3 regions of the Sulfuriferula nivalis genome follow, and region 3 is predicted to be linked to each of the others. Evidence: predicted binding sites of a transcription regulator. Region 3 holds the regulator's gene; each other region holds the start of a gene.

Region 1 (8,288 bases), 270 kb from region 3:
GGGTCATAGGCTAATAAGTTGTCAACGGCACTGTCACCACCACTAGTGGTGATTTTCATACTGTTGCTGGCACCCGAGCTATTCGACGTTAAAGTCAGGCGATATGGCGTGCCACTACCATCGTTCACAATAGTCGCAGTAACACCCATGTTGGCCGCATTGATCGCGTCTCTGATACCTTGCAGAGAATTGTTGCTACTGTCTATAGTGATACTTTTTGTACCGCTGGCATTGGATGTAAAGCTCGCTCCACTGTACACGCCATTTGTTAATGTGCCCGTAGGCGGTGTGCCCAGGCTAATACTGCCAAAATCAAATGTAATGGTGGTCGCTGTGCCAGTGCCTATGGCTGCAGTACTGCTCGTTTGTCCTGTAGCGACTAAATTTTGAGCTTGTGCAAGTTGAGTCACATTTAACGAGTATGTTCCAGCTACAGCAGTGCTGTCGGCAGATGCGGAAAAGATACTTGAGTCCGAAGGCGTAGCTACATAACCCTGTAAATTATTGGTCAGGTTGGTTATTGAGGTTTGTAAGCCCGACACTAAGCTGCTAATAGTGCCCCAGGAAGATATCATGGACTGATAGCTAGTGACCGCGGCATTAAGTTTATCTACCGGTTGTTGCTCGACTGCCATCAATTGTGAAACAAGTGACTGAACATCGAGCACACCTGATGCGGTTGAAGATGCGACTGTACTTGTTGACATGATATTCTCCTTGCTTAAGCCTTATGATTCAATAGCATACCGCTTTGATATTGGTCTATTGAGTGTGCAATCGCCAATATTGCCTTTGACGGAAATTGCATAATCACATCGCCTGTTTGGCTATCAACCACAGTGACTACGGGTCTCTTTGTTTCTGTATCCACACTGAACTGCAAGCTCTGATTTGACTGCGCCATGGCATGGTTCATAGTGTCTACCGCAGCATGTAGCTGTTGAGACGTCGCTGATTTTTCAGGGGCTGGGGCTGGCGTCGGAGTGGGTGCAGGAGAAGCGACTTTAGCCGCACCCGTGTCAGGAGTAGCGGCTAGTCCGGTTGAACCTATATTTTGGATAATCATGATGATATCCTCCTAATGTTTTAGCCCTAAACAGCGATCTGTTTAGGGCTAAGTCATACTAGCGTCTTATCGTAACAGTGACAAGACTGACTGGGGGTTTTGGTTAGCTTGTGCTAATGCTGCTGTCCCCGCTTGTTGCAAGATGTTGTTTTTAGATGCTGCAGCTGTCTCTGCGGCATAATCTGTATCCATGATACGGCTGTATGATGCAGATACGTTCACGGATTGCAGTTGCAACACGGCTACAGCTGAACCATAGGTTGCCATATCTGCACCGTAGCTTGAACGAGCAGTAGAAACGGCAGTAAGGTCGGCATTAATGGTTGCAATTGATGCGGAACTCCCGGTGGCAGTAAGCGTAGGCTTCGTACCAACTGCACCTCCTACAGTACCCGTTGAGTCAATAACTGCTCCGGTATCGCTGGTGGCTAAAGCATTAATGCGGGTATTTTCTGCTATCAATGCTGTTGCCTCTGCGCCTGATGCCGTACCGCCCAACTGCACTCCAATCTCATATAAACGTTGCAGATTGGCGGTAATTTGTGCCATATAGCCGTCATTGGTTTGTGCGGTTGAGATGGCGTCATTTGAATTGCGAGCTGCTTGGTTTGCACCGCGTATCGTAGTGTCGTAGGTAGTGGCAGTCGCTAGGCCAGTTGCATCATCTTTTGCGCTATTGATACGTAAGCCTGATGAAAGGCGTTCTTGAGCTGTCTGTAATGCTTGTTGTGATTTATTCAACGCTTGGCCAGCAAACAGAGCGGATACGTTAGTGTTAATGACTTGTGCCATGATAATTCTCCTTAAATAACTCGGGTCTATGAATCAACTTAGTACTTCAGCGCTGGAACTTCTCTTTGAAGCATTTTCACCGCTGTTATTTACTTTATCGGTCATCTTTTGAAGAAGTTTAATGTTTTTTTCTAAACTTTTACTTTCTTCAGTTCACTGCTTTGCTAGCCAGTTACCCAGTTTTCGGCTACGTTTAAGGAAAACTTTAATTTATTTATTTGTCAAAAAACTTAATCGGCTGCAACTACACGGTTTTTCCCGGTCTTTTTGGCTTTGTACATGGCTTCATCTGCACGACGAATTGTTTCAGCCATTGCTTCATTTGGTGCGCGAGTAGCGACGCCCGCACTGAAAGTAATGAACAGTTTCTGATTGTTAAACATGAAAATACGTTTTGTTAGTTCCTTTTGTAGGCGACCAACTACATCAACTGCTTCTATTGTTGGTGTGTCGGGCAAAACAATGATGAATTCTTCACCACCGAACCGGCCAACCACGTCCATAGAGCGCAAAGTATCTTTAACGATACGTACGATATGGATAAGTGCTTCATCACCTGCTTCATGCCCATAGGTATCGTTTAGTTTCTTAAAGTCATCGATATCCAGCATAGCAATGCTTAGGGTTGTTCCATGGCGATCAGCACGAGCTTGTTCACGCTCAAACACATCATCTAGACCACGACGATTCAGGCTGTTGGTAAGCTGATCATGACTCGCTAAAGCACTGACTTCAGCTAGTTGAGATTCTAGTAGATGAATGCGGGCTTCTGCATCTTGTGCTTCTTTATGCGCTACCAGCATTTCGTCGCGAGATTTTAATGCTTCCGCCTGGATGCTGCGTGTATCCCGCATCACATCATCCAAAATGGTATTAAGTTCGCTAATGTGTTGTGCTTGCGCAATTTTTTGTGTGTAGATATCAATCTTGCCATGGTAATCACCGGTAGTGGTGGCGATAGAACCTAAACGATCAATAAAGATCGTAATCATGTTTTTAACAGTGATTTTAGCTTCTGACAGGCTGTCCTTTAAGGTACCTTGCTTGTAAATAACTTCCTTCAGGCTTTGTGTCGCATCTTCCAGAGCATGATGGTTGACTGGGCCGGCAATTAGATTTTGCACTACATTAATTTGGCCGCGTAGCCAGCTGTCATCATCGAGTAAGTAACTGACGTTGTCCAATAACAACCTGAATAAACGCAACAGCATATCTTGCTGTTCAGCGATATCTCCACTTTTAAGTTCGATACGGAAGCAGAGTTGTTTTAAGCGATTGCCAATATCTGTGAGCTCTGCATCAGTCCGTGCATCTTTGATTGCATTGCCCAATGCTTCAGATTCTGCTGCTAGTTCAGGTATGTTGGAGAGTAGTGAAGCGACGGCAAATGTCAGTGTGCGGGTGAGGAGTTCACGTAGCAACTGAGTTTGCTCTGTATCTGCAGCAATAACTTGTGCAACCGTGCTTACAGCGGGTGCGGCAACGACTTGCATACTTGGTTTTATTTGGTTGTTAATAAGCTCATTCAGGTCTTCCTGATATGCAGCCCAGTTATTGGATTCAGCAGCTTTACGTAAGCGCTTTCCGAAGAATGAGGCTTCGCCAGGAAGACGAGTGAGCTCCGTGGCAAAATCATTAAGAATAATTTGAGGATTGTGTGTCTCTATAACGCCGCTGATTTTATTGTACGCTGCGTGATATGCCTCAGGAGTCGGGGCGATTTTTTGCATAGCCAACTGGCGAAATGCTTCACGAGCAATTTCTGCGGGGTTGAGCGGTGTAGAATTTTCCGGTGGGGTTTTCATGATTGCACTCGCTTTCTAGCACAGTTACCATTTCGATTAGGTATAATGGTAACTGATTTACTAGAAGCGCAATCAACTGATTAACGGCATAAAAACCGATTACTTTAGGGTTTAGGTGAAATAAATATTAAATAATTTCACAATTTTTTATATCTAATTGATTATTAATAATAATTAAACTAAATTATTTTTCATTGCATAATGCATTAATTCTGCATTATTTTTTAATTGCATCTTTTGCAACAAGCGTGCGCGATACATGCTGACTGTTTTAACAGACAAATTCAAATCTATAGCAATGTCACTAACGCACTTCCCAGAGGCTATCATGGTCATGGTCTGGTATTCACGATCAGAAAGTGTCTCATGGGCTGATGATTGGTGTTTACCACCAATTTGATTGGCGAGTTCTTGCGCCAGTGCATTGCTAATATATTTGCGACCAGCAAAGACTTCCCGTATAGCATCCACTAGCTCAGCAGGTGCGCTTTGTTTATTTAAATAGCCGGATGCGCCCGCTTTAAGTGAACGAATGGCATATTGATCCTCACTATGCATAGAGAGCATAAGTACCGCTATATAAGGAGCCTCTTTTTTGATTTGCTTTAATATTTCAATGCCATTGCGATCAGGCATGGAAACATCAAGTAGCAGGACATCAAACTCTCGGTTTCGTGCCAGTTTAATTGCCTCATGACCTGTATCAGAGTCACCAGCAACGATTAAGTCCGTAGTGTCGGCCAGAATTTGTTTCAAGCCTTCTCGTACGATAGCGTGATCGTCAACAATATATACGCGAATTTTTTTATCTGTAGTCATAATTATTACTCATGAGTTAGTGGAATGTTGATGAGAATGTTAGTTCCCGTTTCGGTGCTTGATGTAATAGACAATTGCCCACCTAACGAGTTCACGCGCTCCATCATGCCGCGTATACCAAAGGACTTTAACTTCAGCCTGTCAGCTTGTTCCATACCTTTACCATTATCATCTATCTCTAAGGTGATGTCGGCTTTCTGTTTTTTCAAGTGCACATGAACTAATGTTGCATTCGCATGTTTGCTGATATTGGTTAGCGCTTCTTGAAAAACCCTAAAAAGCGCCGTTGCCTGATCGGAATTGAGCGCAATATCATCATCTGATGTTATAAATTCACAGGTGATACCCATTTGACGTTCAAATTCACGCGTTTGCCATTCTATCGCAGCTACCAAGCCCAAGTCTAAAATACTAGGACGTAAATCACTGGCAATTCGCCGGACTGATTCTATGGTTCTATCCGCTAACATGTCAATATAGTTGATTTTTTCAAGGCAGCTATCGTCAGTCGCTAACCGTCGTTTGACTAATGTTACTGCCATCTTGATAGCCGTCAGATTCCCGCCTAATTCATCATGTACTTCACGTGCAATACGGGTACGTTCCTGTTCTTTAATACGCTCTGTGTGTGATGATAATTCTGCCAGTTGCGCCTGTGTCTGCTTTACTTCCATTTCCTCATGCTTGGTCTGCGTAACGTTAGTAATAACGCCATTCCACAGTGTGCTGCCATCCTTTTGTAGCGTTGGGGTTGCTCGTATTGCAATCCACTTTATATCCTGCCACGCTTCTATCCAAACTTGACCTTTCCAGTTCCATGTATGCATGGATGAAGCCGACTGTTGCATAGTATCCCAGTAGGTTGCTCTATCATCGGGCACAATTAAATCGACAAACAGATTGGCATCATGGATTAATGCATTTGATACGATGCCTAGCAGATCAGCACAACGATCGCTAACATATGGAAAAGCAACTGAATTGTCGGGGCGACGCAGGAGCTGAAAAACCAGACTGGGAATGTTAGCGATGATTTCCTGGAAACGTGACTCACTTAATTGCAACGCCGCTGCATTGGTTTGCTGTTGGCTCAAGTCGCTCCCAATTGCGATATAGGAGTGTGCAGGATCAGGTGAGCGAAATAATCGGAAGGCAATGGGATATGTCGAGCCGTCTCGTCGCAGGTTTGTTGTTTCAATACTTACTGATTGCTGAGTATGGTTACAAATGTTTGCCAAAAGCTCATCCAGTACTTCAGGCGTGAGCGTAGGTGAGATATCAAATTGAGTCTTTTGGGTTAATTCATTAAGGCTGTATTGCAGATTAGTTAATGCAGATTCATTTGCATGTGCGATTTTTTTGGTTGCGCAATCAATGAAATAAATTTCACTAAAAGAACCATTTAGCACAGTGAGTAGCCATGCAACATCAATAGTTTCTTGATTAAATGGGAGCATGAAGGTGAGCTTATGAATGAAAGTGTCATATTCTATCTTATCAAATAGTAAAACGTACTAAATAAATAGCATAGTTTTATGTCACTGCGGTTCAGTAGTGTTGCGGTGCTGAATCCCCTTGTGGAAATTCAGCACTAACTATCATTTGCCAACTTTGTATTGAGATTATATTGATGAAATGCTTTGGCTCGCTGATTGTGAAAGCGCTTGCAGATAATCATTAACCGAAGCATATGTATTACCGGATAGGCTTTGTGCAGCCTGCTGGATATCTGCGCCTGATTGCTGAGACTGGGCGATACTTTTCATAGATGATTTGGCTTCATCACGATTCTGAACCGCTTCTGGACTGGAAAAGTTTGATAATGCTTGAGCAAAAGAACCGCTGCCGGATTTGCAGCAGTGTTGAGCTTTTGCCATGTGGGTTTCCATTAATGATTTGGCGTTAGCTGCATTGACACCTGTTCCTATTGCACTTGGATTGAATGACATTTTATTCTCCTAAATAAAAGTTAATGAATTTGCATGAAGCAATTTTATTGTAGGACAAAAATCTATTTTTTAAGTATTAAATAAGGGGGTTATTCTGCCTCTATTCTTAATGATTAAATCAAAGTAATTTTAATTAATTATTAAAATACAATTAATTATATTTATTATTTAATGTTTATTATTGACAGAGCAATATAGCCCCCATGTGCCACGCCCAAGTAGTAAAAATATCATCATCCCTATCGCCAGATAAATTGGTGAGGCTGATAACAAAGGGGAAACAACACCTGCAACCATGGCATTAAGCATGGTTTGGACAAAACCTTGCATAGAGGATGTCAATCCACGATGTTGCGGGAATAAATCCAAGGCGAGCAGGGTAATGCTTGGCATTGCGAGTGACATACCTGCGCCATATAGCGTGATGGGTAAAACCGCCCAAGGCCACGTTGGTATGAAAAAAACGTTGTAACCGATATTGATTGTGGCCGCGCAAAGCAAAAGCACATAGGCATATTTAACAGTTTTATGTGGTGTAATGTGTCCAGCCACACGGCCTGATATGAATGCGCCTATCATTACGCCTGCTATTGCAGGAATAAATAGGCCTGCAAATTGATCCTCTTTTAAATGTAGTGTTTGCAACACAAATACAGATGCTGATGCTATATACAGAAAAAACCCCGCAAAATGAAGTGCGACAGTGCTTGCCAATAATAAGAAGTGCGGATGACTGGCGACTTGATGATAATTAGTGACCAGGGGTCTAAATGAAAAAGTATGTCGCGCTACTGCGGGATGCGTTTCTGGCAAATAGTGGTAACTTATGACTAATAGCAGCAATCCTAGCCCAGCCATAAAAAAGAATACTGATTGCCAGCCAAACATCATGTGTAGCCATCCACCTATAATGGGTGCAACAGCGGGAGATACTGCAAACATCATCGTGACTTTAGACATTAAGCGCTGCGCCTCTGCCCCTGTATACAGGTCTCGGATGATGGCGCGGCCTACTATCATCCCTGCACCCGCCGATAATCCTTGTAGCCCACGCAATATAATGAGTGTGTGTATATCCTGCGCAAATGCGCACGATATGGAGGTAAATATAAAGGCTAGCAGCGAAACAAGAATTACTGGTCGGCGACCAAATGAATCTGATAGTGAACCATGAAATAGCATCATGATGGCGAAACACAACAAATATACGCTTAACGTTTGTTGAAGCTCTAGTGGCGATGCGTGCATACTTGCCTGTATTGCAGGAAATGAAGGCATGTAGGTATCAATTGAGAACGGCCCAAGTGTAGCAAGTCCTGCCAGTAATACAGTGAGGGTAGAGCGGTGGCGGGGGTGCGTAGACATTACAGAAATACGTGCTGAACTAAATGGAACATGTTACGGTAAGGTGGTAGATGAATCTAGCGTTAAATACATCAATGATGTTGATTGTAACTGTCGAAGTCTAGAAATGGCTGACGCGATGTAGCTGTATGTGCCATATGCAAGGTAATCGATTTTATCTGTTTTGTGCTGACAGCCAGATTGTCACATAATTTGGAATCGAACTTTCATCAGATCTTGTTCCATAACTTCGCAACTAGTTACTGTGCTTCTAAATATTTAATGGGAAAAGTAAATATGTCACAAGACCAACAACCCTTGTCCAATATAGAAAAGGGACGTATCTATGCTCCGTGGGAGCGCACTTTCAACCGAGTGCTGACTCCATTTGAAGAGTTTATCCACCGCCAGACTACAAGCGGATTGCTATTAATGGGCATGGCAATAGTCGCGCTTTTTTTGGCAAATAGTTATTTATCGGAAGCATACCTGCATTTTATTCACACCCCAGTG
Region 2 (8,288 bases), 110 kb from region 3:
CCGCGACAGGCATTGCATGCTACACAACTGGGTTTGGTACATCCTGTTACGGGTGAGGATATGGTATGGCAAGTAGATCCGCCTGCGGATTTTGCTGATTTGTTGATTTGTTTAGAAAGTGCCGAGTTGTTATGAAATATATTTACCCGGATTGGCCTGCGCCTGGTCAGGTTCAGGCTTTATCAACGTTGCGTGCCGAAGGGGTGAGTGTTGGCGTTTATCAGGGGCTAAATTTAGGTGACCATGTGGGCGATAGCATGGTTGATGTGGCGGAAAATCGTGCTTTGTTACGGGATGATTTGCCGAGTGAACCATGCTGGTTGCAGCAAGTGCATGGTACAACAGTGGCTTACGCAGATAATTTGCATGAGCGTGTCGCAGCGGATGCTTCTGTTGCAAATCATACTGATGTTGTTTGTGCCGTGTTGACCGCAGACTGTTTGCCTGTGTTGTTTTGCGCGCAAGATGGATCGGTAGTGGGAGCGGCTCATGCAGGTTGGCGTGGCTTGTTGGCGGGTGTGCTGGAAGAAACTGTCGCGGCAATGGCGCATCCAGCTGAGCAAATTATGGCCTGGATGGGTCCGGCAATAGGTCCAAATGCATTCGAGGTCGGCAGTGAAGTTAGAACAGCGTTTGTCGCAGATATGCCATCAGCCGCCAGTGCTTTTCAGGGAGCTGGGTCTAATAAGTGGCTGGCGGATATTTATGCATTAGCGCGATTACGTTTAAAACAAATGGGAATTACTCAAATTTATGGTGGCGAATTTTGCACCTATGGTGATGCAGAACGCTTTTATTCATACCGGCGTGATGGGGTGACTGGGCGTATGGCCAGTCTGATCTGGATTTCGGATGCGCGCGCAGCATAACGGTAAGATGTGCGCTTATCCCGTATAATCTCATTATGTTAGTTAGGTAGTTGGTTAGAGCGGGTTTGGTTGAAGGTTCAGCGCTGCAAGTTTGTTGTCGTACAGATAGAAGTAGGGCTAAGCTTGATCGTTACTGGTAGCATCTTCTTCTGCTTCACGAGCCATGCGCCGTAGTTTGCGTCCAGGTGTGTCCAGTAAATAGTAAACGACAGCCATTAACGCGCCACCGAAAATCAGCACCACCGCAGCTTGAATCCAGCTGCTGGCAGTAACGATCATCATAATCCAGATATAAGCAAACGCAAAAAATATAATATACATGAGAAAGTGGAATTAAATGAATGCTATACCCAAAGTTGGTTTTGTATCGCTAGGTTGCCCTAAAGCGTCGTCTGATTCAGAACGTATTCTGACTGAATTACGTGCAGAAGGCTATTTGATTTCACCAAATTATCATGATGCAGATCTGGTCGTGGTTAATACTTGTGGGTTTATTGATGCCGCTGTCGAAGAATCGTTAGATGCGATAGGTGAGGCGTTGGCAGAAAACGGTAAGGTAATCGTCACTGGGTGTCTAGGCGCGAAAGCTGATGTGGTAACTGCCGCGCACCCTAGTGTGTTGGCGGTAACGGGTCCGCATGCAACTGAAGCGGTGATGGCGGCAGTACATGCACATTTGCCCAAACCTCATGATCCTTATCTGGATCTCGTGCCGCCACAAGGAATTAGACTTACACCTGATCATTATGCCTATTTGAAAATATCTGAAGGCTGTAATCACCGTTGTACTTTCTGCATTATCCCGTCTATGCGTGGCGATTTGGTGAGCCGTCCTATTGGTGACGTGATGCAGGAGGCAGAGCGTTTGGCTGAAGCGGGTGTAAAAGAACTGTTGGTGATTTCGCAAGACACTAGTGCATATGGTGTGGATGTGAAATACCGAACAGGTTTTTGGCAGGGTCGCCCTATACGTACGCGTATGACAGAATTGGCGGCAGCGTTGTCCGAGCTTGATGTATGGGTGCGTTTGCATTATGTCTACCCTTACCCGCATGTGGATGAAATTATCCCATTGATGGCCGAAGGCAAAATCTTACCTTATCTGGATATTCCGTTTCAGCATGCCAGTCCACGTATTTTAAAAGCGATGAAGCGACCTGCTGCTGCTGAAAACACCTTGGCACGTATACGTGCATGGCGGGAAATCTGCCCGGAGCTGGTGATACGCAGCACATTCATCACTGGTTTTCCTGGTGAGACTGAAGAAGATTTTCAACAGTTAATGAATTTTATCGATGAAGCTGAATTGGACAGGGTTGGTTGTTTTACTTATTCTGCTGTGGATGGTGCAACTGCTAATGCTTTGCCAGACCATGTGTCTGATGAGGTTAAGGAAGAGCGTCGTGCACGCTTAATGGAGCGCCAGGCTGACATCAGCGCGGATCGTCTGGCGGCACGAATTGGTCAAACCATGACGGTGTTAATTGATGAGATTAGTGAAGAAGGTGCAATAGGGCGCAGTTATGCTGATGCACCCGAGATCGATGGCGTGGTGGTGATTGAAGATGGTGCGGATTTGGCTGTGGGTGAATTTGTAACTGTGGAAATTACTGATAGTGGTGAGCACGATCTGTGGGGCGAGGTCGTTTAGCTTGAATCAGCGTCCTATCCGCTAACGATAGGGCGTGCTTTAGTTGAACTGCTGGTTTGTCCATTTGGACCGTAGACGCTACCAGATTTGTTGCTGCCGTGTAATATGTTAAGTGCGTTTTGGGTGCGGGCTAGATGTGTATTTACAAGCAGGCTGTTGGTTTGATTGAGCAGTTTTGCAGTTTTAACTTGTTGTATCAATGCCTGCCATGCTTCATTTACTTCACGTGCATTGTTTTGCTCTATCCATGTTTGCATGCCTGTATCGTCGGCTTGGTAGTTTGCTGCAGCTAAAATAAGATGGCGTTTGTTTGCTTGATCAGCCAGCTTAGCAATCAGGTTGGCTTTTTGTTTAGTAATGGAGTCTATGGCTTCAATGTTCGCGGCAACCAGCGTTTCTTGTTCATGCTTTATCAATTCAACAAGTTGATCGATAGCTTGTTGTTCGTGGTTTAAATTCGCTAATAATTTAGTGCCTATAGTGCTCATATCTACCCATTTCTAGATTGCAACAAGTCTCTCACAGAAGTAATTAACTCATTCGCGATTTTACTGGAGTCAACTTGAAACTGACCATTTGCAATAGCTGTTTTGATAGACTCAACTTTTTTAGTATCAAACGCGCTGGTGCCTGCAATTTGCACCTGTAACGCCTGAAGTTGAGACGACAGCGGCGACAAGGTTACTTTGGCGCCAGTGTTGCTGTTAGCCGTCGATACCGCAGCAGCTTGCTCGTTGCCCTTAGCACTGTTCGTGGTTGTATTACCCACCGGCAGGCTGGTTATGTTTTTAATGGAGTCAGTAATTTTCATGATAATCTTCTTTCAATCAAGGTTCAGATACTCTGAACTACATATGGATTGTCGGCAGGTTCTCAATAAACTTTAACTGAATTTAGCAAAATAAATAAATAAAATAATAACGAACCTTTTTGATGTCAGAAAATACCTTAATTTGATATTTCTGCACTGCCATCTGGTTTAGCTATGCCAGTTATTACTTGTCCATTAATTAATCTTATTTGTACAGGTTGTCCAGCGTTTGCATTGTTCAATGCGTGCCCCTCTGTACTTACTTCAAATCCATTTCCAGTTGTAATGATACGTACATTCTGTCCCTGTTTAATCGCTGCCAGGGTTTGCACTGCATCAGACCGTAAAGGTGTCCCAGCAGGTATGGAAATGGTCATGATTTTACCAGTGGCCTGATCTTTGCTGGTGATGACCCCATTGGGTAGTTTAGTCAAATCACCAACGGCTATGCTGAGTTGTTCATCACTTAGCATCTGTCCGCGTGCTAATGGCGCAGCACTGATTACATAATTTCCTGTGACACGAACATCAGCCTGGACAAACAGCGTCCAAGTGCTTGGGACGCTACAACGAACGCCGACAGTGGTCTTGCCCCAGATACGGCTGCCATATGGCATGAATGCTTCCAGATTGCTACACGGAGCAAGATTGAGCCTGTCGTCAATTTTTCCAAGAGTGATTTTGACTTTGCCAGGCAGTCCCACTGACTGCGTCTGTAAAAACTGAGTAACCGTGTTCAAAATACTATTGCTGTCCTGCCGTGCAGGCTCTGCCCAGCTCAGTGTTGGGAGTAAAAGTAGAATTATCAGTAACCTCATTAGCAGCGTGCTCCCTTTTTCTGACTCTATCATAAGTTGATACGTTTTTCCTAAAGCGAAGAATAGCACCTGTAATAGGGGCTTATTTATACCTTTGCATTTTGATGGAAGCGCTATCATTAAATCAATATATATGTGCCATCGTGACTATGGAGAACAACATGATAGGTAAATTTGACAACAATATGCAATTTCACGAAGTTGCATTAAGGCTGAGAGAACAGCGTCAGCAAGTATTGGCTTCTAACATTGCCAATGCTGATACGCCTAACTATAAGGCGCGTGATTTTGATTTTGCGCAGGCTATGCAACATGCATTAGCGCCTGCCAATTCTGGCGCATCCGAGTTAAGCGCAACTAATTCTGCGCATTTTTCAGCTGGCAGTAGCCAAACTATCGGCGGAGTACCATTGCAATATCGCGCTATTCGTCAGGGTAGTGTGGATGGTAACACGGTGGATATGGATGTGGAGCGCAATCAGTTTACCGATAATGCGCTGCGCTATGAAGCGAGTTTGACTATTGTGACTGGTCAAATAAAAGATATGTTAGCAGCGTTACAGCAGGGGTAATCATCATGTCATTATTTAGCGTTTTTAATGTTGCAGGATCAGCCATGAGTGCGCAATCTCAGCGTCTCAACGTGGTGGCAAGTAATTTGGCAAATGCCGATAGTGCAACCAGTTCAACCGGACAAGTTTATAAAGCCAAGCAGGTGGTTTTTTCCGCTGTGCCTGTGAATGGCGCTGAGGCGACTGGCGTTAGAGTGACGCAAGTGGTTGAAGATAAATCGCCACCGCGAATGATGTATGACCCTAAAAGTCCGCTGGCTGATGAAAAAGGCTACGTCACTATGCCTAATGTAAACGTAGTGGAAGAAATGGTTAACATGATTTCAGCCTCGCGTTCTTATCAAACCAATGTGGATACCATGAATGCGGCTAAATCCATGTTACAAAAAACTCTGACTATCGGTCAGTAATTTAGGAGTTCACCATGAGTACAACTAATACCGTTTCTTCTAGTTTATTGGCCGCAATGAATCCTAGCCAAACCACTACGACAAGTGCGGCTACGGCAGCGCAAGATCAGTTTATGAAGTTGCTAGTGACGCAAATGCAGAATCAGGATCCATTAAATCCTATGGATAATTCACAGATGACTAGCCAATTAGCGCAGTTGTCAACGGTCTCAGGTATTCAACAAGTGAATACAACTTTGCAATCGATGATAAGTAGCTTTCAATCCTCACAAACGTTGCAAGCTGCCAGCATGATCGGTCATGGCGTAATGGTAAACGGTTCCAGTATGAGTTTGAGTAATGGCAGTGCCTTATTTGGTGTCGATCTGCCAAGCAATGCCAGCAGTGTCAATGTCACTGTGTTAGATGCTAATGGGCAACCAGTTCATAGTTTTGATCTCGGTGCGCAGCAGGCGGGGCTGATACCTTTGCAGTGGGATGGCACGACGGATAGTGGTGCGAAGGCGGCGGATGGTGCCTATAGCTTCAGAGTAACTGCGTTGCAAGGTTCTCAGGCTTTGAATGCACAGACTTTGTCATATGGACAGGTGGCAAGTGTTGCCAGCAATGCGCAAGGGATTAAGTTGACTGTGCCGGGGTTAGGTGAGGTCAATATGTCAGATGTACTTCAAATTCTATAATCAAAGGAGCTTAAAATGGGATTCCAACAAGGACTGAGTGGATTAAATGCGGCTTCTAAAGATTTAGAAGTTATCGGTAACAACGTGGCTAACTCAAGCACGGTAGGTTTTAAACAATCTCAGGCGCAATTTGCCGACGTTTACGCCAGCTCCTTGACTGGTGCAGGTTCGTCATTGCAGGTAGGGATAGGAACTAAGGTTACGAATGTCGCCCAGCAATTTACTCAAGGAAATATCACTTCGTCTAATAATCCACTGGATATTGCGATTAATGGAGGTGGTTTTTTCCGTCTCAGTAATAACGGCACTATCAGTTATTCGCGGAATGGCCAATTTCAATTGGATAAGAATGGTTTTATAACCAATTCAGATGGTTTGCATGTGACGGGTTATACAGCAAATTCAAGTGGGGTGTTGTCTACAGGTGCGCCCACTGATATATCTATAAGTACTGCAGATCTTCCACCTAAAATTACTTCCAAAGTGGGGGCTGTACTAAACTTGAATTCTGGCGAGGCCGTTCCAACAACCACACCTTTCAATATTGCAGATCCAACCACTTATAATCAGGCCACTTCGGTTTCAGTGTATGACAGTTTAGGTAACTCTCATATATTGCAGACTTTCTACGTTAAAACGGCATCTAATACTTGGGATGTGTATGCATCAGCTGACGGAACAGCAATAGGTGCGCCTACTGTGCAGGGGACGCTTGCATTTGACAGCGCTGGTGCATTGTCAAGCGGATCACCATTCAGTGTTGCAGTTCCAGTAACTACTGGCGCAGCAACGCCTTTGTCGGTGAGTGTGGATTACACCGGCACAACACAATTTGGTTCCACATTTAGTGTGAACGCACTGACCCAAGATGGTTATACCTCGGGAAAGTTAACTGGTTTCAATACTGGTAGTGATGGCGTAATAACGGGGCGTTATACCAACGGTCAATCTGCCACTTTGGGGCAAGTGGTGTTGGCTAATTTTGCTGATCCTAACGGTTTGCAACCATTGGGAAATAATACTTGGGCAGAAACGGCGGCTTCTGGAACTCCATTGGTGGGTTCGCCAGGCTCAGGCCCGTTAGGCGTGTTGCAATCTTCAGCTACCGAAGACTCCAACGTGGATTTGACAGCAGAATTGGTCAACATGATTACAGCGCAACGAAATTATCAGGCGAATGCACAAACCATCAAAACTGAAGATCAGGTGATGCAAACGTTGGTGAATTTGCGTTGATGATACTGCGATAAGGGGGGCAAGTCATGGATAGGCTGATTTATACCGCGATGACAGGTGCAAAGCATGTCATAGAGCAGCAAAGCACGGTTTCGAATAACTTGGCTAATGCTATGACTAATGGTTTTCGTGCCCAATTGGACTCGTTTCGCGCAGTTCCAATATTAAGTAGTGGCTTGCCGACACGCACTTTTGTGGTGGACTCAACCGTGGGGACAGACTTTACTCCTGGCCCCATACAGCAAACTGGGCGTGATCTGGATGTAGCAGTGCAAGGTAAGGGGTGGATCGCAGTTGATGTGGGCAATGGCACAGAAGGCTACACTCGTGACGGCAGTTTGAAGATTAATGAAAATGGATTGTTGCAAACCGAGAAGGGTATGAATGTGATGGGAGAGTCTGGGCCTATCACTATCCCACCTGATGAAACCATTACTATTTCCAAGGACGGTACGGTTTCAACCATACCCAAAGCGGGTGCGGCGACTTCGGTGAATGTGCTGGGGCGAATTAAATTGGTGAACCCTGCTGAGACAGATATGGTGCGCGGTGATGATGGTTTGTTTCGTAGTAAGGATGGTAAGCCATTTGATGCGGATGCCAATGTCAGTGTAGTGGATGGTTCTGTAGAAGGCAGTAATGTCAGTGTGGTATCGGCGATGGTGGACATGATTAGTTTGGGACGGCAATTTGAAATGCAAATGAAATTACTGACCAATGCTGAGAATAACTCCAGTAAAGCCAGTCAGATCCTCACTTTAACTTAGCACAGATAGATACATAATTAACTATACAAGTCGCTCAATGTGAGTAAACCCTGACTTAGATATGATGTTAGATATGGGCGACCCTTTTAATTCCTGTAGGAGAACGAGATGATACGTTCATTATGGATTGCTAGAACTGGTCTGGATGCGCAACAAACGCAAATGGATGTGATCGCGAATAACCTGGCTAACGTCAGTACCAATGGTTTCAAGCGTTCACGTGCCGTATTCGAAGATTTGTTGTATCAAACTCTGCGTCAGCCAGGTGCGCAATCTTCACAGCAAACTCAATACCCTTCTGGCCTGCAGGTAGGTACAGGGGTACGTCCTGTGGCAACTGAGCGTATTTTTACCCAAGGTAATTTACAGCAAACAGGAAATGACAAGGACGTAGCAATACAAGGATCAGGATTCTTTCAGGTATTGTTGCCAGATGGCACTACGGCATATACGCGTGATGGTTCCATGCAGGTA
Region 3 (8,288 bases):
GCTGCTTTACAGAAAGTATTACAGAATTTGCTAGTTGAAGGCGTGCATATACGTGATATGCGTACCATTATTGAAACTCTGGCAGAGCATGCCGGGCAAGTGCAGGATACTAACGAATTGACAGCGCTGGTGCGTATTGCACTGGGACGCGCCATCGTGCAGCAGATATATCCAGGTTCACAAGAGTTGTCTGTGATGGCATTGGATAATCGTTTGGAAAGGTTGCTAATGCAGGCTATCAATGCAGGCGGTCCTGATGGCGCAGGTATAGAGCCAGGTTTGGCTGATACTTTAGCTACGCAAGCGAATCTGGCAACTCGCCAGCAAGAGCAAATGGGTTTGCCTCCCGTGTTAATCGTTCCAAGTTCATTGCGTGCGTTGCTGGCTCGTTTCTTACGTCGCGCAATTCCACAGTTGAAAGTGTTGTCACACGCAGAAATCCCGGATTCTAAAACCATAAGAGTAACCAGTTTAGTTGGAGGTCAAGTATGAACGTACAGAAATTTATAGCGAATAATTCGCGTGATGCATTACGCCAGGTGCGTGATGTGTTGGGAGAGGATGCTGTCATTCTGTCTAACCGTAAAGTGCCTAATGGTGTAGAAATCATGGCGTTGGCTGGAGATGATATAGCCTCATTGGTCAGCCCATCTGCTGATAAAGTGGTGGAAAACAAGGCGCCACTGATGCGGTTCGATGAAGAACCAGCAGCAGTGGTTACACGTCCGACAGTTCGTCCTGCTGTCGCAAAGGTGGCGTCAACTACTCCGTCTAGCCAGGTCAACACGCAGCGCGAAATGAACGAAATGATGGAAGAAATTCGTGCAATGCGCAGTATGCTGGAAGTGCAGTTGAGCGAAATTTCCTGGGGTGCTATGCAGCATCGCGATCCTAGTCGTGCTGAAATTATGCGTGAATTACTCTCAACTGGTTTTAGCGCTGGCCTGTCGCGGCATTTGATAGAGCATTTGCCTGCAGTGAACTCATTTCCTGAAGGAATGGCTTGGATCAAGTCTGTGTTGTCACGCAATATCAATGTGATGAGCAATGAAAACGAAATTCTGGAGAAGGGTGGTGTATTTGCTCTGGTTGGGCCAACTGGCGTGGGCAAAACTACCACTACTGCTAAGTTAGCTGCGCGTTGTGTGATGCGTCATGGTGCTAATAAGCTGGCTTTAATTACGACTGATGGTTATCGTATTGGCGGTCATGAGCAACTGCGTATTTATGGCAAAATCCTTGGCGTCATGGTGCATTCAGTTAAAGATGAAAGTGATTTACGCATTGCGCTTGAAGAGTTGAAAGGTAAGCATACTGTATTGATTGATACCGTTGGTATGAATCAGCGCGACCAGATGGTTGCTGAACAGGTGGCGATGTTGTCTGGTATGGGTGCGCAAGTGAAACGCCTGTTGTGCCTGAATGCAACGTCTACTGGCGAGACTTTGAACGAAGTGGTGCGTGCATATCAAGGCAGTGGTTTGGCTGGATGCATAGTCACTAAAGTGGATGAAGCCGCTACTATAGGTAATGTGCTGGATGTAGTGATACGGCAAAAACTGAATTTGTATTATGTAGCTAATGGACAGCGTGTACCTGAAGATTTACATACTGTACAGCGTGCAGATTTGATTGAGCGTGCATTTAAATTGCGTCGCGAAACCAACGCGTTTCAATTATTGGATGATGAGTTATCTTTGATTGTGGCTAATGCTGTACGTGCCAATCAGGATGCTACATTGCGTGGGGTGCATCTTGGCTAATTTACATATAGATCAGGCCGCAGGATTGCGGCGCATGCTGGCGGGGCCTAAGCCTCGTATAGTGACATTATTGTCGGTGCTAAGTGTCGCTGAAAAAAATGCGATGTTAACCAATTTGTCCGCATCATTTGCGCATCTGGGGAATGACGCAATTTTGATCGATGCTCGTCATCGTGACGGTGTGGGGGCGCGTTTGGGGCGCACACGTCGCGCAGGTTTGTTGGCTGTGGCGCGGCAAGAATGTGCTTTAAATGAAGTGATACAGCCTATACAAAATGGTTTTAATTTTGCGTCAGTACTGGGTGGAAATGCGCAGGAAACTCATTATAGTGAACAAGATAAGCAACGATTGTCCAATGTGTTAAGTGTGCTGGCGCAGCAATATGGTACGGTTATTGTGGATGCTGAATTGGATAGTTCAGATAGCTTGCCTGTGCAGGCATTGGCGGATGGAGAAGTGGTTATTCATATTTCGACTAGTGCAGAATCAATCAAAGCGGGTTACGCTTTAATTAAACAATTGAATGCAAATCTCGGTCGTCGTGGGTTCGGTGTATTGGTAACAAATGCAGAAGAAGAACAGGCGCAGCTGGTTTATGCTAATCTAGCGAAAACAGCGAGTCGTTATCTTGCGGTGCCGTTACATTTTATGGGTTCAATTCCTGCTGATGACCATTTAAGCCGTGCCGCGCGATTAGGACGTTCCGTTATTGATGCCTTTCCGATGGCTATGGCTTCGGTGGCGTTTAGACGTATTGCAGGGCAATTAGGTATTTCTTGATTTATGTATAACGCAAACGGCAAATCTGATAAAAATCAATTACTCAAAGAGCATGCGCCTTTGGTGAAACGATTGGCTTATCAACTTCGGGCTAAATTACCTTCCAGCGTTGAGGTGGATGATTTGATCCAGGCTGGCATGATAGGCCTGTTGGATGCTGTAAACCGTTATGAAGAGTCACACGGTGCGCAATTTGAGACTTATGCTGTACAACGCATACGTGGTGCGATGCTGGATGAATTGCGGAGTACGGACTGGTTGCCACGTAATTTGCGTCAGAATATGCGCAAAATAGAAGTTGCCATGTCCGCGTTACAGCAAAAATTAGGGCGCATGCCGACCGAATTGGAAGTGGCCAAGTCGATGAAAATGACGCTGGCTGAATATCAGGATCTGCTCAGTGAGAGTAGCGGTCACCAGTTGATTTATTATGAGGATTATCATGACGATGATGAGCATGATAGTTTTCTGGATCGTTTCTGTGCTGATGTGTCGGGAGACCCGCTTTCCGGTCTACTTCAAGATGATTTCAGAGATGCGTTGATTACGGCGATAGACAGTTTGCCTGCGCGCGAAAAATTATTGATGGGGTTGTACTACGAGCAAGAATTGAATTTGAAAGAAATTGGCGCGGTAATGGGTGTATCAGAATCACGAGTTTGCCAATTGCATAGCCAGGCAGTTGCACGTATTCGTTCAAGTTTAAGGAGCCAGTTGTGGACTGGGGCAGCTTAACAGGTATTATCCTTGCGTTAGCTGCGGTACTTGTGGCGCACCTGCTCGACGGTGGGCATATAGGTTCGCTGTTACAACCAGCTGCGTTTATTATTGTGGTCGTGGGCACGCTCGGGGCGGTCTTGATACAAACCCGATTGCCGGTGTTTAAACGCGGCATGCGTATGTTGCGCTGGCTATTTAAGCCGCCAGAAGATACTCGTCCCGCCATCATGCGTGAAATTTTCGTGTGGAGTAATACCGCAAGACGCGAAGGTTTGTTGAGTCTGGAACCGTATATGCGTTCTTCCAAACATGCTTTTACTGCTAAAGGCTTGCGTTTGATCATAGATGGTATCGATGCAGAGAAACTAAGGGCGATACTTGACACTGAAATTGATGCTTATGCCTTGGAGCAAAGGCAGGCGGTTAAAATTTGGGAAGCAGCGGGTGGCTATTCACCTACTATAGGTATATTAGGTGCGGTATTAGGTTTGATTCACGTGATGGAGAACTTAACAGACCCAGCTAAGTTAGGCAGTGGTATTGCGGTAGCTTTTGTCGCGACTATATACGGTGTGGGTTTTGCCAATTTGTTTTTTCTGCCGATATCGAATCGGTTAAAAGTGATCGTAAATCAATCGGTTCGTGCACATGAAATGATTGCTGATGGTTTGTTGCTGATTATTAACGGTGAAAACCCTCATGTAGTTGAAGATCGTTTGGCGGCCTATTTACGCTAGGGGCAGGTAATGTCACGAAGAAAAAGAAGGCAGGGGGATGATGATGAAGAGCATGATAATCTCGACCGTTGGTTGGTGTCTTATGCTGACTTTATGACTTTGCTGTTTGCATTCTTTGTGGTGATGTATGCCATTTCAGCAGTCAATGTAGGCAAATATAAAGTTTTGTCTGAATCACTGGGGAGCGCTTTTGGCTCTGCCAGCGAACAAAATCCCGGCAGCAGTAAAAATAAGTCCAAGGCTATTACAAATAAATCCAATGATAGTACGGTAATTCGTCAAGAGCGGTCGCAGATGACTAATGTGGCGAATGATATTTTGCATGCACTATCACCGCTCATTCGAGAAGGCAAAGTACGGGTGACACAGACAGCACATGGTGTAAGCATAGAAATTAATGCCAGTTTGTTATTCGCACCGGGTGATGCAAAATTGGCGGCTGAATCGAGACAGGCACTGGGTGCGATTGCCAACGTGCTGAAGATGCAACGTAACGATATTGAAATTGATGGTTACACTGACGATGTACCAATTAGTAATTCGGCTTTTGCGTCTAATTGGGAGCTTTCTGCTGTTCGGGCAAGTAGTGTTGCGCGTGAATTTATGAATAATGGTGTGGCAGAAAATCGCTTAATGGTGGTTGGTAATGGACCAAATAAGCCCATTATGCCAAATGATACGGCAGAAAATAGGGCACGTAATCGTCGGGTGGAAGTGGTAATACTGTCTAACTTGCCTGAAGCTGCGAGAGAAACAACTTTGGTTGCACCAATAGTACATTAAAGTCCAGATTGTCATCGCAGTGTAACTTTGTTACGATTTGGTAATTTGGATAGCGTTTATGCAAAGCGATCTTAAAGCGCTCGAATTTGATGGAATACGACGCATCATCGAACGATTAACGTTTACCCCTTATGGTGCAGATGCGGCACGTAATCTCGAACCAGCCCCCGATTTATCAATAGCACGTCAGATGCAAGCTTCTGTTACTGCCGCACGGCAAGTGGTGGATGCATATTTAGTACCTAAAATACAAAATACACCTGACATACGCGCAGCTTTACGCCAGGCTAACCAAGCAGGTGCTGCGCTACCAGCAAGTGCTTTACATAATTTGCGCATTATCATGCAATTAGGCTTGACCTTACGAGCGCTAGTAGCCAATTATGCGGAGTTGTATGGGCAAATTCATCATCTTAAAGCGCCTGCGGATTTGATGGCAGTATTGGATAAAACTGTCAATGCAGCTGGAAGATTACGTGAAGATGCGACGCCTGAGTTGACAGCGATGCACCAGCAGTACCACGAGGTGCAGCACAATATAGAAACACAACTAAAATCTTTAATGCGCTCGTCAGAGTATGCAAGCTACTTCGATGAAAATAGCCGTGTGCAATGGCATGGCATGCGGGCAGTGTTGACAGTGCGAGCCGTCAATGCAGATAAAGTTAAAGGTGTGCGCCGTGGTTCAAGCGGTGGTGGGCGGGATGTGTTGATAGAGCCGATTGAGGTGGTTGCCCACAATAACCGTCTGGAGACCCTGAATGGACAGATAGAGGGGCAAAATCAGATTGTGTTGCGTGCGACTACCGATGTGGTACGCGTACATTTAGAAGATTTACACCACTTGGTCGATGGTATTACGTGGATAGATCTGGCGTTGGCCGCAGGTCAATTTTCTGCTGCGCTTAATGCTACACCACCTAAATTGATTGATGAGCCAAGAGTACGATTGGAACAGGCTTACCATCCGCAATTGATGATGCAGTTTCAAGAAAAGAACATATCTCGTATCGTACCTTTAGATATCGATTTAGGTGGTAACCATTCCATGATGGTAATTACCGGACCTAACACTGGTGGTAAAACCGTTGTGTTGAAAACGGTCGGGTTGTTGGTCACCATGGCGCATTGTGGTTTGCATTTGCCTGCGGAAGGTGAGTGCGTGATTGGTAATTTTAGTAGGGTAATTGTTGATGTGGGCGATAAACAAAGTCTCCATAATCATTTATCGACTTTTGCCGGACATGTCGAAGTGCTTAAGCGTTTGTTGAACGAGGCAGATGCTAAGACACTGGTATTAATGGATGAGCTAGGTACGGGTACCGATCCGGAAGAGGGTGCATCTTTAGCGATGGCAGTGCTGGATGAGTTAGCCACTCGTAAAGTGCATGGTGTGGTGACTACACATTTGACGCCACTCAAGGCCTTCGCAGATCAGCATGAATACCTGAGCAATGCGTCTATGCGTTTTGATTACGCAACCTTGTCACCAACCTATCAACTCGTGTTTGGGCAGTCAGGCGCATCATTAGGTTTGATAATAGCCGAAAAGAGTGGCTTGCCAGGTAGTCTGATTGGGAAAGCGCGGGAGTATTTAACTTCAATACAGCGTGATAAGGTCTGATACTCGTCAGGTTTAATGTACCGTGAGTTGGCCTGTCAGGGCACGCTCACGGATGATGCGAATAATGTCCAAATCCGATTCTAAATAAGCTGAACGACGAAAATCATTAACCATGGCATCACTTGGATTGTCCGGTTCTGGTTGATGGTCGTTATATACAAAGCGAACAATCATTACGTTTTCCTGCGGTGTCTCGATGTGCATATGTAAATGAGAGGCCGGAATTTCGCCTTGAGCAGGCACCGCATAATGGACGTGCTGATGCGGTGTGAATGTAACCTGATCATGAATTATCAGTTTGCCATAATGCAATTCACGACTGATGATGTAATCGTCTATTTCACCGACATGGCATTCGTCTAGATGTGGAACAAATAATTTTGGATGGGTTGCACGAAGCACTAGACCCTGCCAAAGCTGATCTAGTGTCAACCACTGATTGCTGGGTATGTTTGGGTGATTAATCTCGACGATGTGTTCAAATAGCATATCGACCTTATTTTGCTTCGTGTTTGGATTTTCTCTTGGGCTTTTCGGCCGGTATTTTAGTTGATTTCTCAACGGTTACTTTTTTTGTGACACTCGTTTTTGAGTTGTGTTTAATTTTAGCCGCTGTGTCTTTCTTGTTATTTACCTTCTTTTTGCTGCTTTCTGTCTTGGTTTCTTTGGTTGTTTTGTCGCCATGTTTGTGACGAGTGGTCTCAGCCACCTTTTCATCTTTACTGACTTTTTTATCATTTGCAGCAAGTGGTAGTTTAGCTTCGCTGATAGTTAGTTCCTGGCCAATTTTTAACTGGTGATGTTTAATATTATTCCATTGTTCTAAATCTTGAGTGCTAACGTGATAGCGTGTTGCCAGATTGTATAAGGTGTCACCCTTTTGCACTTTGATAGTTTGGGGTGTGGACTTTTCTGTTGATTTGCTACGAGTATCAATTGCAGGTGTATCTTTGATGCTGGTTTTGGTTGATGTCGTGTCTGCAATAGCCATTTTTTCTATAGGCATGGTGGCAAGTGATTTGTCTGTCGTGCCTGTGCTGGCGAGTGGCACGATAAGCATGTGCTCGCTGGTTAGTTTGCCTTTTTTACTAAGCTGAATTGGATTGTGTTCTTTAAGCCAGGCTACGCTGACATTGAATTTTTTCGCGATAGTGCCTATGCGTTCACCGATTTTGGCTGAGTAGGCTTGCCAGCTAACCAATGGCTTGTCATAGTTTTGTAAATTATTGGAAAATGTATCGGCTTTATCAACGGGCAGCAGTAACTGAGTTGGCGTATCTGAACGTACAACGGGTTTGTTGAATGCAGGGTTCAATGATATGAACTCGTTTACAGGCATGTTGGCAAGCTTGGCAGCCAGACTGACATCAATTGATTTGTTGAGCATTACCGTGGTGAAGTATGCCTGATCAGGAATGCTGTCGAGGTTGATACCTACACTTGCTGGGTCTGCGATGATTTGTTTAACCGCAAGTAATTTTGGCACATAGTGCCTTGTTTCCATCGGTAAATTTAAGCTAAGGTAATCAGTTGGTAAGCCTTGCGCCTGATTTTTGGCTATTGCTCTGGTTACGCATCCTTCGCCACAATTATAGGCGGCGAGGGCGAGTTCCCACGTGCCAAATTCGTCGTGAAGTTTACTTAAGTAGTCGAGAGCGGCATCAGTAGCAGCAATAATGTCACGTCTACCATCGTACCAGCCGTTTTGTTTTAGGCCAAAGTCTTTGCCGGTAGAGGGAATAAATTGCCAGATGCCAGAGGCGTGGCTAGGTGAATAGGCCATGGGGTTAAATGCGCTTTCTACCATGGGTAGCAGCGCTATTTCGGTAGGCATGCCGCGTTTTTCAACTTCACCGAGTATATGGTAGAGGTAGCGGCGA

Evidence for each region. Region 3 encodes FliA, which starts transcription of late flagellar genes. Its sites were predicted from a motif close to CTAAAGTTNNCNNAAANNNTGCCGATANNA; they were not measured.
Region 1: SFSGTM_RS08155 (flagellin N-terminal helical domain-containing protein) is a predicted target of FliA. The motif match lies at 2,037-2,066, and genes of this name have one in related genera.
Region 2: flgM (flagellar biosynthesis anti-sigma factor FlgM) is a predicted target of FliA. The motif match lies at 3,378-3,407, and genes of this name have one in related genera.

The regions. Positions count from the first base shown of each region.
Region 1 covers NZ_AP021881.1:1,652,596-1,660,883, forward strand. The annotation lists gene fliD (flagellar filament capping protein FliD) at 1-707, opposite strand, end outside; gene SFSGTM_RS08150 (flagellar protein FlaG) at 722-1,066, opposite strand; gene SFSGTM_RS08155 (flagellin N-terminal helical domain-containing protein) at 1,133-1,858, opposite strand; gene SFSGTM_RS08160 (GGDEF domain-containing protein) at 2,089-3,663, opposite strand; gene SFSGTM_RS08165 (response regulator) at 3,838-4,482, opposite strand; gene SFSGTM_RS08170 (PAS domain-containing sensor histidine kinase) at 4,488-5,939, opposite strand; gene SFSGTM_RS08175 (hypothetical protein) at 6,105-6,431, opposite strand; gene SFSGTM_RS08180 (multidrug effflux MFS transporter) at 6,600-7,796, opposite strand; gene nhaA (Na+/H+ antiporter NhaA) at 8,073-8,288, shown strand, end outside.
Region 2 covers NZ_AP021881.1:2,035,987-2,044,274, reverse strand. The annotation lists gene rluD (23S rRNA pseudouridine(1911/1915/1917) synthase RluD) at 1-135, shown strand, start outside; gene pgeF (peptidoglycan editing factor PgeF) at 132-869, shown strand; gene SFSGTM_RS10105 (hypothetical protein) at 987-1,151, opposite strand; gene rimO (30S ribosomal protein S12 methylthiotransferase RimO) at 1,207-2,520, shown strand; gene SFSGTM_RS10095 (flagella synthesis protein FlgN) at 2,535-3,008, opposite strand; gene flgM (flagellar biosynthesis anti-sigma factor FlgM) at 3,011-3,331, opposite strand; gene flgA (flagellar basal body P-ring formation chaperone FlgA) at 3,469-4,149, opposite strand; gene flgB (flagellar basal body rod protein FlgB) at 4,311-4,721, shown strand; gene flgC (flagellar basal body rod protein FlgC) at 4,727-5,131, shown strand; gene SFSGTM_RS10070 (flagellar hook assembly protein FlgD) at 5,146-5,811, shown strand; gene flgE (flagellar hook protein FlgE) at 5,827-7,047, shown strand; gene flgF (flagellar basal-body rod protein FlgF) at 7,074-7,814, shown strand; gene flgG (flagellar basal-body rod protein FlgG) at 7,923-8,288, shown strand, end outside.
Region 3 covers NZ_AP021881.1:1,922,173-1,930,460, reverse strand. The annotation lists gene flhA (flagellar biosynthesis protein FlhA) at 1-492, shown strand, start outside; gene flhF (flagellar biosynthesis GTPase FlhF) at 489-1,763, shown strand; gene SFSGTM_RS09545 (MinD/ParA family ATP-binding protein) at 1,756-2,544, shown strand; gene SFSGTM_RS09540 (RNA polymerase sigma factor FliA) at 2,548-3,279, shown strand; gene SFSGTM_RS09535 (flagellar motor protein) at 3,261-4,001, shown strand; gene motD (flagellar motor protein MotD) at 4,011-4,784, shown strand; gene SFSGTM_RS09525 (endonuclease MutS2) at 4,843-6,408, shown strand; gene SFSGTM_RS09520 (SRPBCC family protein) at 6,421-6,897, opposite strand; gene SFSGTM_RS09515 (transglycosylase SLT domain-containing protein) at 6,905-8,288, opposite strand, start outside.